Regions from separate parts of the Chitinolyticbacter meiyuanensis genome, predicted to be linked through region 2. Evidence: predicted binding sites of a transcription regulator. Region 2 holds the regulator's gene; each other region holds the start of a gene.
The links. The regulator FliA, encoded in region 2, starts transcription of late flagellar genes. The targets are predictions, from matches to a motif close to GCTAAAGNTNNNNNNNNNNCNGCCGATAAT.
Positions count from the first base shown of each region.

Region 1: a site for FliA is predicted at 1,662-1,691, ahead of flgM (flagellar biosynthesis anti-sigma factor FlgM). Genes of this name have one in related genera too.
Region 3: a site for FliA is predicted at 2,092-2,121, ahead of FLM21_RS21525 (flagellin N-terminal helical domain-containing protein). Genes of this name have one in related genera too.

Region 1 is NZ_CP041335.1:3,099,711-3,104,562, reverse strand. Features, by position in the region: gene FLM21_RS14690 (DUF2845 domain-containing protein) at 1-163, opposite strand, end outside; gene FLM21_RS14685 (C40 family peptidase) at 301-816, shown strand; gene FLM21_RS14680 (flagella synthesis protein FlgN) at 837-1,322, opposite strand; gene flgM (flagellar biosynthesis anti-sigma factor FlgM) at 1,315-1,602, opposite strand; gene fliW (flagellar assembly protein FliW) at 1,818-2,237, shown strand; gene FLM21_RS14665 (acetyl-CoA carboxylase carboxyltransferase subunit alpha) at 2,355-3,323, shown strand; gene tilS (tRNA lysidine(34) synthetase TilS) at 3,292-4,620, shown strand; gene FLM21_RS14655 (SRPBCC family protein) at 4,629-4,852, opposite strand, start outside.
Region 2 is NZ_CP041335.1:1,342,683-1,347,534, forward strand. Features, by position in the region: gene FLM21_RS06415 (type 1 glutamine amidotransferase domain-containing protein) at 1-540, shown strand, start outside; gene FLM21_RS06420 (lysophospholipid acyltransferase family protein) at 544-1,287, opposite strand; gene FLM21_RS06425 (flagellar motor protein) at 1,404-2,144, opposite strand; gene FLM21_RS06430 (RNA polymerase sigma factor FliA) at 2,147-2,893, opposite strand; gene FLM21_RS06435 (ABC-type transport auxiliary lipoprotein family protein) at 2,925-3,518, opposite strand; gene FLM21_RS06440 (MlaD family protein) at 3,515-4,555, opposite strand; gene FLM21_RS06445 (ABC transporter ATP-binding protein) at 4,552-4,852, opposite strand, start outside.
Region 3 is NZ_CP041335.1:2,631,553-2,636,404, reverse strand. Features, by position in the region: gene FLM21_RS12515 (glycosyltransferase) at 1-1,997, shown strand, start outside; gene FLM21_RS21525 (flagellin N-terminal helical domain-containing protein) at 2,193-3,803, shown strand; gene FLM21_RS12505 (flagellar protein FlaG) at 3,889-4,275, shown strand; gene fliD (flagellar filament capping protein FliD) at 4,340-4,852, shown strand, end outside.

The DNA of each region.
Region 1 (4,852 bases), 1.8 Mb from region 2:
GCTCGATGCTGGTGCTGCGCGTCTGTGGCGCGCCGCAGCGCTCGAGCACGCGGCTGGTGCTGTCACCAACCTGCACCAGCAGGTTGCCGCAGCGCAGGTTGTCGTCGGCCAAGGCGGGCATTGCGCACACGGCAATTAGCAGCGCGAATTGCTTGATGTTCATGAAGGGCTCCTGAAAGACACGCCATCATCAACGATGCAGCGCCATTCCGGTTGGCACCGATTGTCGATTTTTGCGCCTTCGTTCAAGCTTGCTTCGCATTGGCCGATGTTGAACACAAGGCCACACACGGAGACCGCATGCTCGATCGCACCCTTTGCCTGACCGCCGCGTTGCTGCTTGCCGCATGCTCGTCCGCGCCGACGCGGACTGCCAAGCCTTCCCGGCCCAGCCAGCCGACGCCATCGATCAGCCAGATCGCCGTGGATTCGGCACAGCGCCAGGAGGTGTTGCTGTATGCGCTGGGGCTATTGGATGTCGGCTATCAGTTTGGTGGCAAGAACCCGGAAGCCGGGCTCGATTGCAGTGGCATGGTGCGCTTCATCTACCAGAATGCCGTCGGGCTCAGCCTGCCGCACAATGCCGCGCAGATCGCACAGCTGGCGCGACCGGTGGCGCGTGGCGATCTGGCAGCGGGTGACCTGGTGTTCTTCAACACGCTGGGTCGGCCGTTCTCGCACGTCGGGGTTTATATCGGCGATGGGCGTTTTGTCCACGCGCCATCGAGCGGCGGCAAGGTCAAGGTGGAAACGCTGGAAAAACGCTACTTTGCCGATCGATTCGAAGGGGGCCGCACGCTGTTCGCGGCCAAGTAGGCGATTCGTTTGAACAGGCCCTAGGCCTTGTCGAAGGCGGAGCCACCGCCAAGCGGCCGGATACGGCCATCCTCGCCATAGAGCTGCGGCGTTTCACGGGTTTGCGACAGTTCGGCAATCAGGCGGTCGTTGAGATTACGGCGAGTTTCGATCAGCCGGCCGTTACTGGCATTGCGCACCCGGGCCGCCTGACTCAGCCTGCGGATGCGTTGCCATTGCGCCGCGATATCGGCATCGAAACCGGCCAGCGCTTCATCCAGCAGGTGCGCAGGGGTGAGAGGCATGCCGGCGTAGTCGGCAAAGGCGCGAAACGCTTGGAAGCGGGCTTCGAGCTGGCTGCTGGCGGTGAGTTTGTCCTGGGCGATCTGCGCCAGGGTATCGATGCGGGCGTGGGTGAGAACCTGCTCTTCCTGCTCGAGCAAGGCATTGAAGCGATCGAGTGCCTGTTCGAGGTCTTCCAGCAAGGCCGCCAGCTGCGGGCGGCCCGGCACTGCGGCATCAATCACGCAGCAGTTCCTCGACGCTGGCGATCAGCTTGTCGGCGATGGCTTGCGGGCGCACCTGGAAGCGGCCTTCGGCGATGGCTTGGCGGATCGATTCGACCCGGGCTGCATCGAAGGTGCTGACACCTTCCTCGCCCTGGCCCATCTGCGCGGCCAGCGGATTCAGCGTCACGTTGTCGCTGGGCACACTGGCGGCTGGCGTGCCGGCCGGGGTAACGGTGCGTTCGCCGCTGCGCGGGGCGGGAGCCAGGGTGTTCTTGCCGGTGGACGGATCGATCTTCATGGGGACTACCTCTGGACGACGGCTGCAGTCCGACGTCTTTGAATAACGGGATTATGCCTAGTATCGGCTGACCCGGCGAAAACTTTAACGAATCAGCGTTTTATCAGTTCAGGCTAATGCAGTTGCCCCTGTCGCGCTTTGGCACGGCCGGTCCTTTCGCTATCCTGTGGGTATTCTAATGCACGGCCTCGTGGCCGGCGAGCCAAGGAGAAAGCATGCAAACCGTTCCGACCCGCTTTGGCGAACTCCAGATCGACCCCGATACCGTTCTGACTTTTCCACGCGGCCTGCCCGGCTTCGAAGGCTGCCAGCGCTACAAGCTGCTGCACGAGGACAAGCCCGATCCCAAGGTGCTGTGGCTGCAATCGCTCGATGAACCCGATCTGGTGCTGAGCGTGGTATCGAGCGAATTGCTCGGGCTCAACTACCAGATCCAGCTGTCCGACGACGAATGCGCGCAGATCGATCTGCAACCGGGCGACGAGGTGACGTTGCTGCTGATCCTGGCGCGCCCCGAGGCCGATGGCGACATCCGTGCCAATACCGTCTCACCGCTGGTGCTGAATGCCCGCTCACGGCTGGGGCTGCAGAAGGTCGGCCTGCAGGCCGACATCGTGTTCCGCAACCCGGCCTGAAGCCATGCTGCCGCTCACGGTGCCCGGCTTGGGCACCCTCGGGCCTTGCTGTATGATTCGCAGATTTTTCGCCGCAGGCTCGCGGCCGGACAGCGCCGTCGGGCGGGGAAACAAGGCATGAAGACCACTTTTCTGGATTTCGAGCAGCCCATTGCGGAGCTCGAGGACAAGATCGAAGAACTGCGCTTCGTCCAGGACGATTCGGCCGTCGATATCTCGGTCGAGATCGGTCACCTGGAAAAGAAAAGCCAGGAGCTGACCAAGAGCATCTACGGCAAGCTCACCGCCGCGCAGATCTCGCAGGTGGCACGCCATCCGCAACGGCCGTATACGCTCGACTACATCAAGGCGCTGTGCACCGATTTCGAAGAGCTGCACGGTGATCGTGCCTATGCCGATGATCCGGCCATCGTCGGTGGCCTGGCCCGTTTCAACGGGCAGAGCGTGGTGGTGATCGGCCACCAGAAGGGGCGGGATACCAAGGATCGCCAGTATCGCAATTTCGGCATGCCGCGCCCCGAGGGGTATCGCAAGGCGCTGCGCCTGATGAAGCTGGCCGAGAAATTCAACCTGCCGGTGCTCACTTTCATCGATACGCCGGGTGCCTATCCCGGCATCGGTGCCGAGGAGCGCGGCCAATCCGAGGCGATCGGCCGCAACCTCTTTGAAATGGCCAAGCTGCGTGTGCCCATTGTCGCCACCGTGATCGGCGAAGGTGGCTCGGGCGGGGCGCTCGCCATTGCCGTGGCCGATACCGTGATGATGCTGCAGTACTCGACCTATTCGGTGATCTCGCCCGAAGGCTGCGCCTCCATCCTGTGGAAGACCGCCGAGAAGGCGCCCGATGCCGCCGAGGCCATGGGCATTACCGCGTCGCGCTTGAAGACGCTGGGCCTGATCGACAAGGTGATCAACGAGCCGGTTGGCGGCGCGCATCGCAATCACGCGCAGATGATGGCCTCGATGAAGAAGGCCATTACCGATGCACTCAAGCCCTTGCAGGAAAAATCGGTCGACGAGCTACTCGATAGCCGCTTCGAGCGCCTGATGGGCCATGGCAAGTTCAAGGAAGTTGCCGCAGCCTGATCTGGCCCACCGGGTGGCCGCCGTCCTGGCGGGCCATCCGCACTGCCGGCGCCTCTGCGTCGGCCTCTCCGGCGGGCTCGATTCCGTCGTCCTGCTGCACCTTCTGGCCTCGCTGCGCGACGCGTTCGGTTTTTCCCTGTCTGCTTTGCATGTCCATCACGGTCTCTCCGCCAAGGCTGATGACTGGGCGCGCTTTGCCGTCGACTTTGCCGGCTCGCTCGCTGTGCCGTGCACGGTACGGCGGGTGACGGTGGATGCAGCGGGGGTCGGTATTGAAGCGGGCGCGCGCGCTGCGCGCTATGCCGAGTTCGCCGCGGTGGTGGCTGATGCGGTGGTGCTGGCCCAGCATCGCGATGATCAGGCCGAAACCGTGCTGTTCAATGTCGTGCGTGGCGCGGGTCTTGCCGGTATTGCGGCTATGCCGATATTGCGGTCGTTGCAGCCAGGGCTCGATCTGCTGCGTCCCTTGCTCGATGTGCCGCGTGCCGTGCTGGCGGCGTACGCCGCAGTGCATGTGCTGGATTGGGTCGACGACGATAGCAATGCCGATCCGGCTTACGACCGCAATTATCTGCGCCTTGTCGCCATGCCGGTGCTGCGCCAGCGTTTCCCGGGAGTCGACGAAGGCCTGGCGCGGGCGGCCCGCCATGCCGCCGAAGCCGAGGCGCTGCTCGGCGAGTATGGCCGGCAGGATGTCGCGGCTTGCCTGAATGAAGCGGGTGGACTGGATCTGCATCGTGCGGCGCTGTTGGGCGAACTGCGGGCACGCCATGCGCTGCGCAGCTGGTTGCAGCAGCTCGGTGCCCGGCCGGACAAGCGGGCGTTCGATGCGCTCTGGCAGCAGCGCGGCACCGAGTCGCTGTGCTGGCACTGGCACGGCCTTATGCTGCGCAGCTATCGGGGTGCGTTGTATGTGGCGCCGGACGGCGTGCCAGCTGCGGCGATGCAGTCCTGCCCATTCCTGCCCTTGCAGAAGGTTCCACTTGAAGGGGGCGTGCTGCGCTGGCAGCGGGGCTGGGGCTTGCGTGAGTCGTTGTTGGTGCAGGGTGGGCTCGAACTCAGGCCGCGTAGCGGCGGCGAACGCCTGCGCGCGCGACCGGGCGGGCCGAGCCGAGCGCTCAAGCAGCTTTGCCAGGAGGCAGGGCTGCCGCCGTGGCTACGCACCCAGACACCGCTGCTTTATCTGAACGGTGAGCTTGCCGCGCTACCCGGCGTGGCGGTGGCCGCCGAGTTGGCGGAGGAGGGCGGCTGGTGGCCGATGTGGCAAGCTGTGCCAGCCGGCCCGAACGGCGGTTGATGTGTAGCTCAGTGCAGCTGACCTTGCTGGAACAGCTCGCGGATGCGACGGATCGCGTCGATGTCGGCCTCGCGATACGCTGATTTCACGTATTCGGCGTAGTAGCCGTCTTCCCGATCGCTCATCGCCTGCTCGGGCAGGGCGGTGTCGTAAGCGAAGCGCACGAACAGCGAACCACTTTCCGGCTCTTCGATGGTGACGGTCAGGCTGCTTGCGCCGTGGTGCTCGCTGG
Region 2 (4,852 bases):
GGGATGATTCCGCTCGATCCATCTAGCGTGACCGGCGAGGCCAGCCACGATCCGGCCGTGGTGCGCATGAATGGCGACGCCGCGCTGCAGGCCTTGCTGGCCGCGACTCGGCCGGTTGCGGACATCGAATTCGCTGGTTTTGATGCGGTGTTCTTCCCCGGTGGCCACGGCACGATGTGGGATCTGCCGGGCAATGCCGACGTGCGCCGGCTGGTCGAGGCAGCGCATGCGCAAGGCAAGTGGATCTCGGCGGTCTGTCACGGCGTGGTCGGCCTCGTTGACGCGCGCCGCACCGATGGCCAATCGGTGGTCGCCGGCCAGCACATCAGCGCATTCACCGATGCCGAAGAAGCGGCCGTGGGCCTGACGGCGCTGATGCCGTTCCTGCTCGAATCGCGCTTGCGCGAACTGGGCGCGGATTTCCAGCCGGCCGCCAACTGGCAGGCCTTTGCCGTGCGTGATGGCCAGTTCATCACCGGGCAGAATCCACAGTCATCCAAGCAGGTGGTCGAGCTGCTGCTGGCGGCACTCGCCGAATAAGGATTACTCGAGGAAGCGCTGCTGCCAGGCTTGGTAGCAGTGGTAGACGTGGCTGCTATAAGCCTCGCGGTCGGCGAATTCGGCCGGATCGAATGCGTCGAACACGTGGTAGTTGGCGACCGGGTTGGGGCTGGTGACGATGTGCCAGATCTTCTGCAGCAGCGTCTCGCCCTCGGCCCATTCGAACGCCTGTTGCGCCTCGTAGTGCAGGAACACCGGCACGATGGGCACGCCGGTTTCCAGCGAGACGGTGAAGGCGCCATAGAGGAAGTGATCCCACAGCCGGCGGCCCTTGCAGCCGCCTTCCGGGTAGAGCGCGACGTTATGCCCGGCGCGGACGGCATCGATCAGCGCGGCCTGCGCGGCCTGGCGCGAATCCTTGCTTTCGCGCTGCACGAACAGCGTGCCGGCTGCTGCCGCGATACGGCCGACCAGCCACCAGTCGCGCACCTCGATCTTGGCGAGGCTCACTACCGGAAACAGCGCGGGGATGCCGACATCCTCGAACGCCGACGGGTGATTGGCGATCAGGATGTAGTGGCGCGGCAATGGCCGAGCATGGTGCTGGTGCAAGCGCAATTCCACGTTCAGCGCACGCACGAAGCAGCGGCACCACGCGTGGAACAGCCGTGGATACCAGCCCAGCCAGGACAGCGGCAGCAGCGCCAGCAACACCATCAGCAGCGTGAACAACACGAGATCGATCCAGGCGACGAACAGGCGAAAACGAGCGAGCAGCCACAACATATTGATCCCCCTGGCGCGGTCTGGTGTGCCGCATGCATCGGTCCCGCCGTGCCGGTGACCGCCGTTGGAGCCGGACCTGGGCCTTCAACGCTCAGCGAAGCCCGCCGACGACGCCCTCAGTGCAGGAAGCCGGCCAGCTTGCTTTCCAGCATCCGCGGATTTTCGCCGTTGGCGATGGTGACGAGGCCTTCGAGCAGCATTTCGCGGCGGCGTGTTTCGCTGGCGATATGGTGTTTGAGCTTGGTGGAGATCGGCAAGAAGATCAGGTTGGCCGAGCCGACGCCGTAGATGGTGGCGACGAAGGCCACGGCGATGCCGGCGCCGAGCTTGGACGGATCGGACAGGTTCTCCATCACATGGATCAGCCCCATCACCGCGCCGATAATGCCGATGGTGGGTGCATAGCCGCCGGCGGATTCCCAGATCTTGGCGGCGGCGCGGGCGCGCTCTTCGTAGGCGTCGATGTCGAGCTCCAGCGCACGGCGGATCATGTCCGGCTCGGCGCCATCGACCAGCATCTGCAGGCCGCGCCGTACGAACGGGTCCTTCTCACCGGCAACATAGGCCTCCAGCGCCAACAAGCCGCCACGCCGCGCCTGCTGCCCCCAGTTCACCATCACGTTCAGCACCTGGCGGAAATCATGCTGTGGTGGCACGAACACCCATTTGCCGAGCTTCACGCCGGCGATGAAGTCGGTGGCCCGGCTTTGCAGCATCACCGCGCCGATGGTGCCGCCGATCACGATCAGGAACGCCGTCGGCTGTACCAGCGAAGCGATGTGGCCGCCTTCGAGCACCTGTCCGGCCACGATGGCGATCAGGCCCAGCAGCAGGCCGAAGATACTGGTCTTGTCCATGTTCATGTGGGGCTCAGCCAATCGGTGAGTCGGGACCGCAAGCGCGCGATGGCCTGGCTATGGAGCTGGCATACGCGCGATTCGGAGACGCCGAGGACGGCGCCGATTTCCTTGAGGTTGAGTTCTTCGTCGTAATAGAGCGACATCACCAGCTGTTCACGTTCCGGCAGCGCCGAAATGCCCTCGACCAGCACGTCGCGAAAGCCGGCGTCGGACAACTGCTCGAATGGATTGGCGCGCTCGTCGGCGGTGTAGTGGTCGAGCTGGTCGTTGTCGCCGTCGTCGCCGAAATCCTCGTAGTAGACGAGCTGGTGGCCGCGGGCGTCCGCCAGGCGCGCCTGATATTCGGCCAGCGGCAGGTTCAGCCCCTGGGCGACCTCGCCCTCGCTGGGCGCGCGGCCCAGCGTCTGCTCCAGCTTGTGGATTTCCTGTTCGATCTCGCGCATGTTGCGCCGCGCCTGGCGCGGCATCCAGTCGGCCTGGCGCAGCTCGTCGAGCATGGCGCCGCGGATGCGCTGGGTGGCGAAGGTCTCGAACTGCACGCCGGCGGCCGGATCGAAATTGCGCGATGCCTCCATCAATCCCATCAGGCCGACCTGGATCAGGTCTTCCACGTCCACGCTGGCCGGCAGGCGCGACACCATGTGGTAGGCGATGCGCTTGACCAGCGGCGCATGCGCGCTGACGCGATCGTCCTCGGTGGAGGCCTGGGTCTGGCGGTAGAGATGGATGGCGCGGGGTGAGGGCATTCCGGGGTGGCTGTAAGGGGGCAGCTCCAGTTTAGCGGGAAAGCGCCGGGTCTGTGAGGGCGAGTGCGGCTTCGTACTGGCGGAACGCGTTGCCGAGCGCGGCATCGGCGGCAGCGGCGATGCCATCGCCATCCATGCTGCTGATCGGCGCTGCGGCGGTGATGTTACGGCTGTCGCGCAACTGGCCGTCCCGACTCAGTACCAGATTGAGTCGCACCACGACCTGGCGTTCGCCGTTCGGGCGCAGGTCGGCGTACAGTGCGTCGAGCCGGCCGGCCAGCGTCCAGTCGACGGCATCGAGCTGCGCGCCCAGCACTTCGCCGAACAGGCCGCTGGCAGCGATCCAGGCGCTCAGCCGCTCGGTGACGAGCTGGGCCGGTGGCGCGACAAAGCCGCGATACGGGTCGCTGGCATAGCGGTAGTCTGTTTCGCGATAGACGAAGCGCCAGTCGCGATAGCCTTCGGCGGCGCGCAGCGGCGCAATGCGCAGCTTGCCGGCAAAGCGGGGCGCGCTGGCGGCGGTGCCGCTGCGCTCGGCCTCGACGCGGTAGTGCGATTCGGCAGGCGGATTGCCGGCGCAGGCGGTGAGGAAGGCGGCAAGGCAGAGGCAGGCGAGGCGCATCATCGGGGCAGCGGATAGGGAGTAGGATCGGCACCGAACAGCAGGCCGGCCGGGTTGTGGCGGGCGCGTTCGGTCAGTGTTCGCAGCTCGGTACTGATGGCATGCAGGTTGTCCAGCGTGTCGGCCAGTTCGTCGTCGCGACTGCCGACGAGAGCATCGAGCCGGCTGGTTACCCGCTCAAGATGTTGCAGCGTGCGCGGCAGCGCTGGATCGTTCAGCACGCTCTTCGCGCCCTGGGCGGCAGCGGCGACGTCGCTGGCGGCACGCTGCCACGCCGGGTCGGCCACCAGTTGCTGCAGGCTGGCGTTGGTGGCGCGCAGCTCCACCAGCAGCGATTGCGCATCCTTGCCGATCTGGTCGGTGGGCACTTTCTCCAGTCGTTCGCTCACACGCAGCAGCGAAGCAGCCAGATCCTTGAACGGGACGTCGCCGAGCTGGCGCTCGGCGGTGTCGAGCAGCTTGTTCAGCCGGGCGACCGTGCCCTCGATGTCGAGGTTCTGCGTCTTGGTGATCAGGTTCTGCGCGGCTTCCATGATCTGCGCCACCGCGCTGTGGGCGGAGGGAATATAAAGCGCATCGGGCTTCCAGCCGATCGGCAGTGGTCGGTTGCTCTTGGTGTCGACGTAGTCGATTTCCAGATAGTTGGTGCCGGTAAGGCCCTGTGGGGCCAGCCGCACCCGCAGGCCGCGCTCGATCTGGCGATCAAGCAGACCCTGGTCCGGCACGTCGCCGCCGCCAGCCTGGAAGCGATCGGGCTTGAGTTCCATTTCCACCAGCACGTATTGCGGTTGGCCGCGCTCGTGATCGTATTTGTTGCCGGTGAAGCCGATCTTGCTGACGGTGCCGAGTGCCACGCCGCGGTATTTCACCGGCGAGCCGACGTCGAGCCCCTGCACCGATTCGTCGAAGTAGGTCTCCAGCGTGATGGTGCTGGCGAACCAGCGGCCGGCGCCGAAGGCGACGAACAGCACCGCGCCAATGGCGAGGCCGATGACGATGAACAGCCCGAGGCGGAAATAGGGAGTCTTGGCTTGGCTCAAACGGTCTCCTCACCGCGGCGAAAGAAGCGGGTCACGCGGGGATCGGGGTGATGATCACGCAAGTCGGCGGGTTTGCCGACGGCGATGATGCCTTTTTCCTGTTTATCCAGCATCAGGCCGCGGTCGGCAATGGCGAAAATACTGGCAAGCTCGTGTGTCACCACGACGAAGGTCAGGTGCAATGCCCGTGCCAGCCGCAGGATCAGCGCATCGAGCTCGCTCGAAGTGATCGGATCGAGCCCGGCCGAGGGTTCATCGAGAAAGATGATGGCCGGATCGAGCGCCAGCGCGCGGGCA
Region 3 (4,852 bases), 1.3 Mb from region 2:
TGCTGTATCACAGCGCCGTGCCGTATGGCGACTGGGTGAACCTCGATGCTGTGCAGCAGCCGCTGTCGCCAGTGATCGCGGCCCACCTGGGACGGCTGGGATTGACCACTGTGGTCGAGCAGGGCGCCTTGCCGTCGGCGCGCAGCGTGCGCTATCAGCATGCAAGCCAGCCGCTGGTGTCGGTCATCCTGGTTGCACCGCGGGAGCTCGCCGCGCTGCAACGCTGCATCGAGCGGCTGGTCTCGGCCACCCGCTATCCGCACTATGAGCTGCTGGTGATCGACGCTCATGGCGATGTGCCGGCGCTGCGTGAATACCTGGTCGGCCTCGATGCGCTTGGCAACCCACGCCTGCGCACGTTTGCCAGCGACGACGCCTTCAACGATGCCGCCATCGTCAACGTGCTGGCCAGTCAGGCCAGCGGCGAATACCTGCTGTTGCTCGATGCCGGCAGCGAGATCGTCGGCGAAGACTGGATCGACTTGCTGCTCAACCACGCGCAACGCGCCGAAGTCGGCGTCGTCGGCGGCAAGCTGCTGGCGCCGGACGGCACAGTGGTCAAGGCGCTGCATATCCTGGGCCTGCATGGCGCAGCCAATAGCGCGTTCATCGGCATGCCACATGATGCCTACGGCTACATGAACCGCCTGCAGCTCGACCAGGACGGCTCCGCGGTCAGCCGTGGTTGCATGATGGTGCGTAAGCAGGTGTTCGACGAGCTGGGTGGTTTCGATGCGGCAGCGTTCCGCGATGGTCACGCCGATGTCGACTTCTGCCTGCGTGCGCACGCCGCCGGTTATCTGACGGTCTGGACACCGCGGGTGACCGCGGTGCAGACCTTGCCGGGCGATGCGCCGGGTGAGCCGGCGCGGGCCGCGTTGCTGCAGCGCTGGCTGCCGCGCCTGGCCGCCGATCCGGCCTACAACCGCAACCTCTTCCTGCATGGCAACGGCTTCGATCTGGAGCCGCGTGCGCAGTTGTCGTGGCGACCGGTAAGCTGGCGGCCGCTGCCGACGGTGCTGGCACACCCGGGCGATGCGATGGGCTGCGGCCAGTATCGCGTGATCCAGCCTTTCCTTGCGCAGCAGGAGGCACTGCAGATCGATGGGCATATCAGCTGGGAGCTGTTGCACCCGGTCGACCTGGCCCGGCTCGATCCGGACGTGTTGCTGTTGCAGCGCCAGATCACGGAGAACCAGATCGGTTTCATCGAGCAGTACAAGCGCTATTCGCGGGCTTTCAAGATCTACGAGCTCGATGACTACCTGCCCAACCTGCCGATGAAGAGCGCGCATCGCGCCCATATGCCCAAGGATGTGCTCAAGCAGATGCGCAAGGCGCTGTCGCTGGTTGACCGCTTCGTGGTATCGACTGCGCCGCTGGCCGAGGCGTACGCCGAGCTGAACCTGCATCGCGATATCCGCGTGATCGAGAACCGCCTGCCACCCAAGTGGTGGCGTGATCTGCAGAGCGAGCGACGCGTGGGCGCGAAGCCACGGGTTGGCTGGGGGGGCGGCATGAGCCATACCGGCGACCTGGAAGTGATCCACGACGTGGTCAAGGCGCTGGCGGACGAAGTGGACTGGGTGTTCTTCGGCATGTGCCCGGAAGTGCTCAAGCCCTATGTGCGCGAATACCACTCGGGCGTGCCGATCGAGCAATATCCGGCCAAGCTCGCCAGCCTGAACCTCGATCTCGCGCTGGCGCCGCTCGAACACAACCTGTTCAACGAGTGCAAGAGCAACCTGCGGCTGCTGGAATACGGCGCCTGCGGTTTCCCCACCGTCGCGACCGATATCGTCTGCTATCGCGGCGACTTGCCGGTGACGCTGGTGAAGAACCGCTTCCGCGACTGGGTGGAGGCCATCCGCAGTCATTTGCGCGATCTGGATGCCACGGCTCGGCAGGGCGATGCGTTGCGCGAAGCGGTGCTGCGCGACTGGATGCTGGAAGGCGAGCATCTCGTCGCCTGGCGGCAGGCCTGGCTGCCCGATTGAGCCGGACGGGACCATGCAAAGGCCGCCTCAATGGGCGGCCTTTGCACTTTGCGGATGCCGTTTGTAACGTCTGCAAAAAAAGTTGCGGGCAGCCCCTAAAGTTCATGCAGAGGTCGTCGATAACGGTTCCAAGGATCGAATGAATTCGCTCCGATGTAGTTTCTGAATACCGTTTTCTCTCGAGGAGAAACAGTCATGCAAGTCATTAACACCAACATTCCGTCGCTGAATTCCCAGCGCAACCTGAACAATTCCCAGACCAGCCTCAACACCTCGCTGCAACGACTCTCCTCGGGTCTGCGTATCAACAGCGCGAAGGATGATGCTGCCGGTCTGGCGATTTCTCAGCGTTTCACGTCGCAAATCCGCGGCATGGACCAAGCCACCCGCAACGCCAACGATGGCGTGTCGCTGGCGCAAACCGGTGAAGGCGCGCTGTCGCAAATGGGCGACATGCTGCAACGGATCCGCGAACTGGCCGTGCAGTCCGGCAACGCCACCAACTCGGCCAGCGATCGCGAAGCGATCAACGCCGAAGTGACGCAGCTGGTCTCGGAACTCGAGCGTACTGCCAACACCACCCAGTTCAACGGCCAGAAGCTGTTCGACGGCTCGTTCACCGCGGCAACCTACCAGATCGGTGCCAACGTCAACGAATCGATCACCGCGACGACCTCGAACCTGCGTACCAGCCAATACGGCACCTACCAGATCGGTAACGGTAACGGTACCGGCGCCAAGTCGATCAGCAACTTCGTGACTTCGGGCACCACCGTGTCTGCCGGCGCCACCGGTACCGTGAACGTGGACGGCGTGACCGTGGCCGCTAGCGGTACGTTCAGCATCAACGGCACCTCGATCTCGGTGTCGGGTACCGACATGGCGCGTGATATCGCCACCAAGATCAACCAGGCCAACACCGGCGTGCGCGCCACTGCCCGTACCGAGACCACGCTCTCGCTGGGTAGCGGTACCTTCACCCTGGCCCTGGCTTCGAAGTCCGATACCTTCCAGGCCGTGTCGTTCAACGTCTCCGATGCCAACAACAACGGCACCATCGAAGGCGACGAATACGCCCAGGCAATCTCGGCATTCAACTCCAAGTCGTCGCAGACTGGCGTGACCGCACAGCTCGAAACCTTCCAGGACAGCTCGGGTACCACGCAATACGGTATCAAGCTGGTGTCCGAAGATGGTTCGAACATCGCCATGACCTCGGCCAGCGGCGTAGCTAGCGGCTTCGGCGGCGACGTGAACGTGTGGAACTTCGATACCGCCAACTCCACCGGTTCGACCCAGTATCTGTCGAGCTCGACGGTGTACAGCGCCGGCGCAACCGGTTCGGTGCACTTCGGTGGCCAAGTGGTGCTGAACTCGTCCAACTCGTTCTCGGTGACGACCGACTCGGCCAGCTTCGCCTCGGGTGTGCTGTTCACCGGTGTCGACAACACCAGCGTGTTCGCCTCGGGTGCCTCGTACCAAGCCGATCTGAAGACTGTCGAGAAGCTGGATGTGTCGACCGTCGAAGGCGCTGCGCAAGCCCTGCGCACCGTCGATGACGCACTGACCACCATCAACGACCAGCGCGCCAAGTTCGGTGCCCTGCAATCGCGCTTCTCGGCCACCATCTCGAACCTGGCCACCACGTCGGAGAACCTCTCCGCCGCCCGTAGCCGGATTCTGGATGCAGACTTCGCTTCGGAAACCGCGAACCTGACCCGTGCGCAGATTCTGCAACAGGCCGGTACCGCGATGCTGTCGCAAGCCAACCAGCTGCCGCAACAGGTCCTCAGCCTCCTGGGCTAAGCCTGATAAGCTAGGCTAGTTCGCTGGCAAATCATGCCCCGGCCCGGTTAAAACCGCGCCGGGGCATTCCCTTGGGAGAGCCGTCATGCAAATATCCCCGATCCCCGCGCAGGCCAATTCCGGTCCGGCGCTTACCGAGCAGGCCAGCCGCCGGCCTGATTCCCAAACCAGTAGTGCCCAGGCCGCAGTGTCTGCGATTGCGGTTCCCAGCGATGCGGTGCAGGCCACCGATGCGATACAAAGCGGTGACGAGCTGAAGGATGCGGTGAAGAAGCTGAACGAAACCGCACAGGCCCTTTCCAACAGCAGCGCGCTGAATTTCTCGATCGACAACGACGTCAATGCGGTGGTGGTGAAGGTGGTCGACAGCAGCACCGATGAGGTGATCCGCCAGATCCCCAGCGAGGAAGCGATCGCGATCGCCAAGGCCATTGACCAGTTTCGCGGTCTGCTGATTAAAGAACAGGCCTGAATTGCCGATTTAAACAGCAAGCAGCTTTACCCGATTCATCCATTCAACAAGGCAGGACTGCACCATGGCATCGATTACATCATCAGGTTTGGGCTCGGGGCTGAACGTCAACGACATCATCTCCCAACTGATGGAGATCGAGAGCCAGCCGTTGACCAAGCTGCAGGACAAGGCCAAGGAAGCCCAGGCCAAGATCTCGGCCATCGGCACCTTGCAAGGCGCGCTATCGACGTTCCAGGGGCGCGTGCTGTCGTTGTCGAGCGCCAGCGCCTACAAGAGCCTCAAGGGCAGTCTGGCCGATACCACCATCGGTACCGTGAGCACCGCCGTCAACGCGCAGGCAGGTAGCTACAGCCTGGCGGTGACGCAGCTGGCGCAGGCGCACAAGCTGAAGTCGCAGTCGTTTTCCAGCGTCAATGCGCCGGTGGGCACTGGCTCCATGACGATCCAGTTCGGCACCTACGACGACAAGGGCACGTCGGGCAACGCGGCCGACGACACCTTCGAGGTCAACGGCGACAAAGGTGCCCTGACCATCGAGATCGACAGCACCAACAACACGCTGACGGGCCTGCGT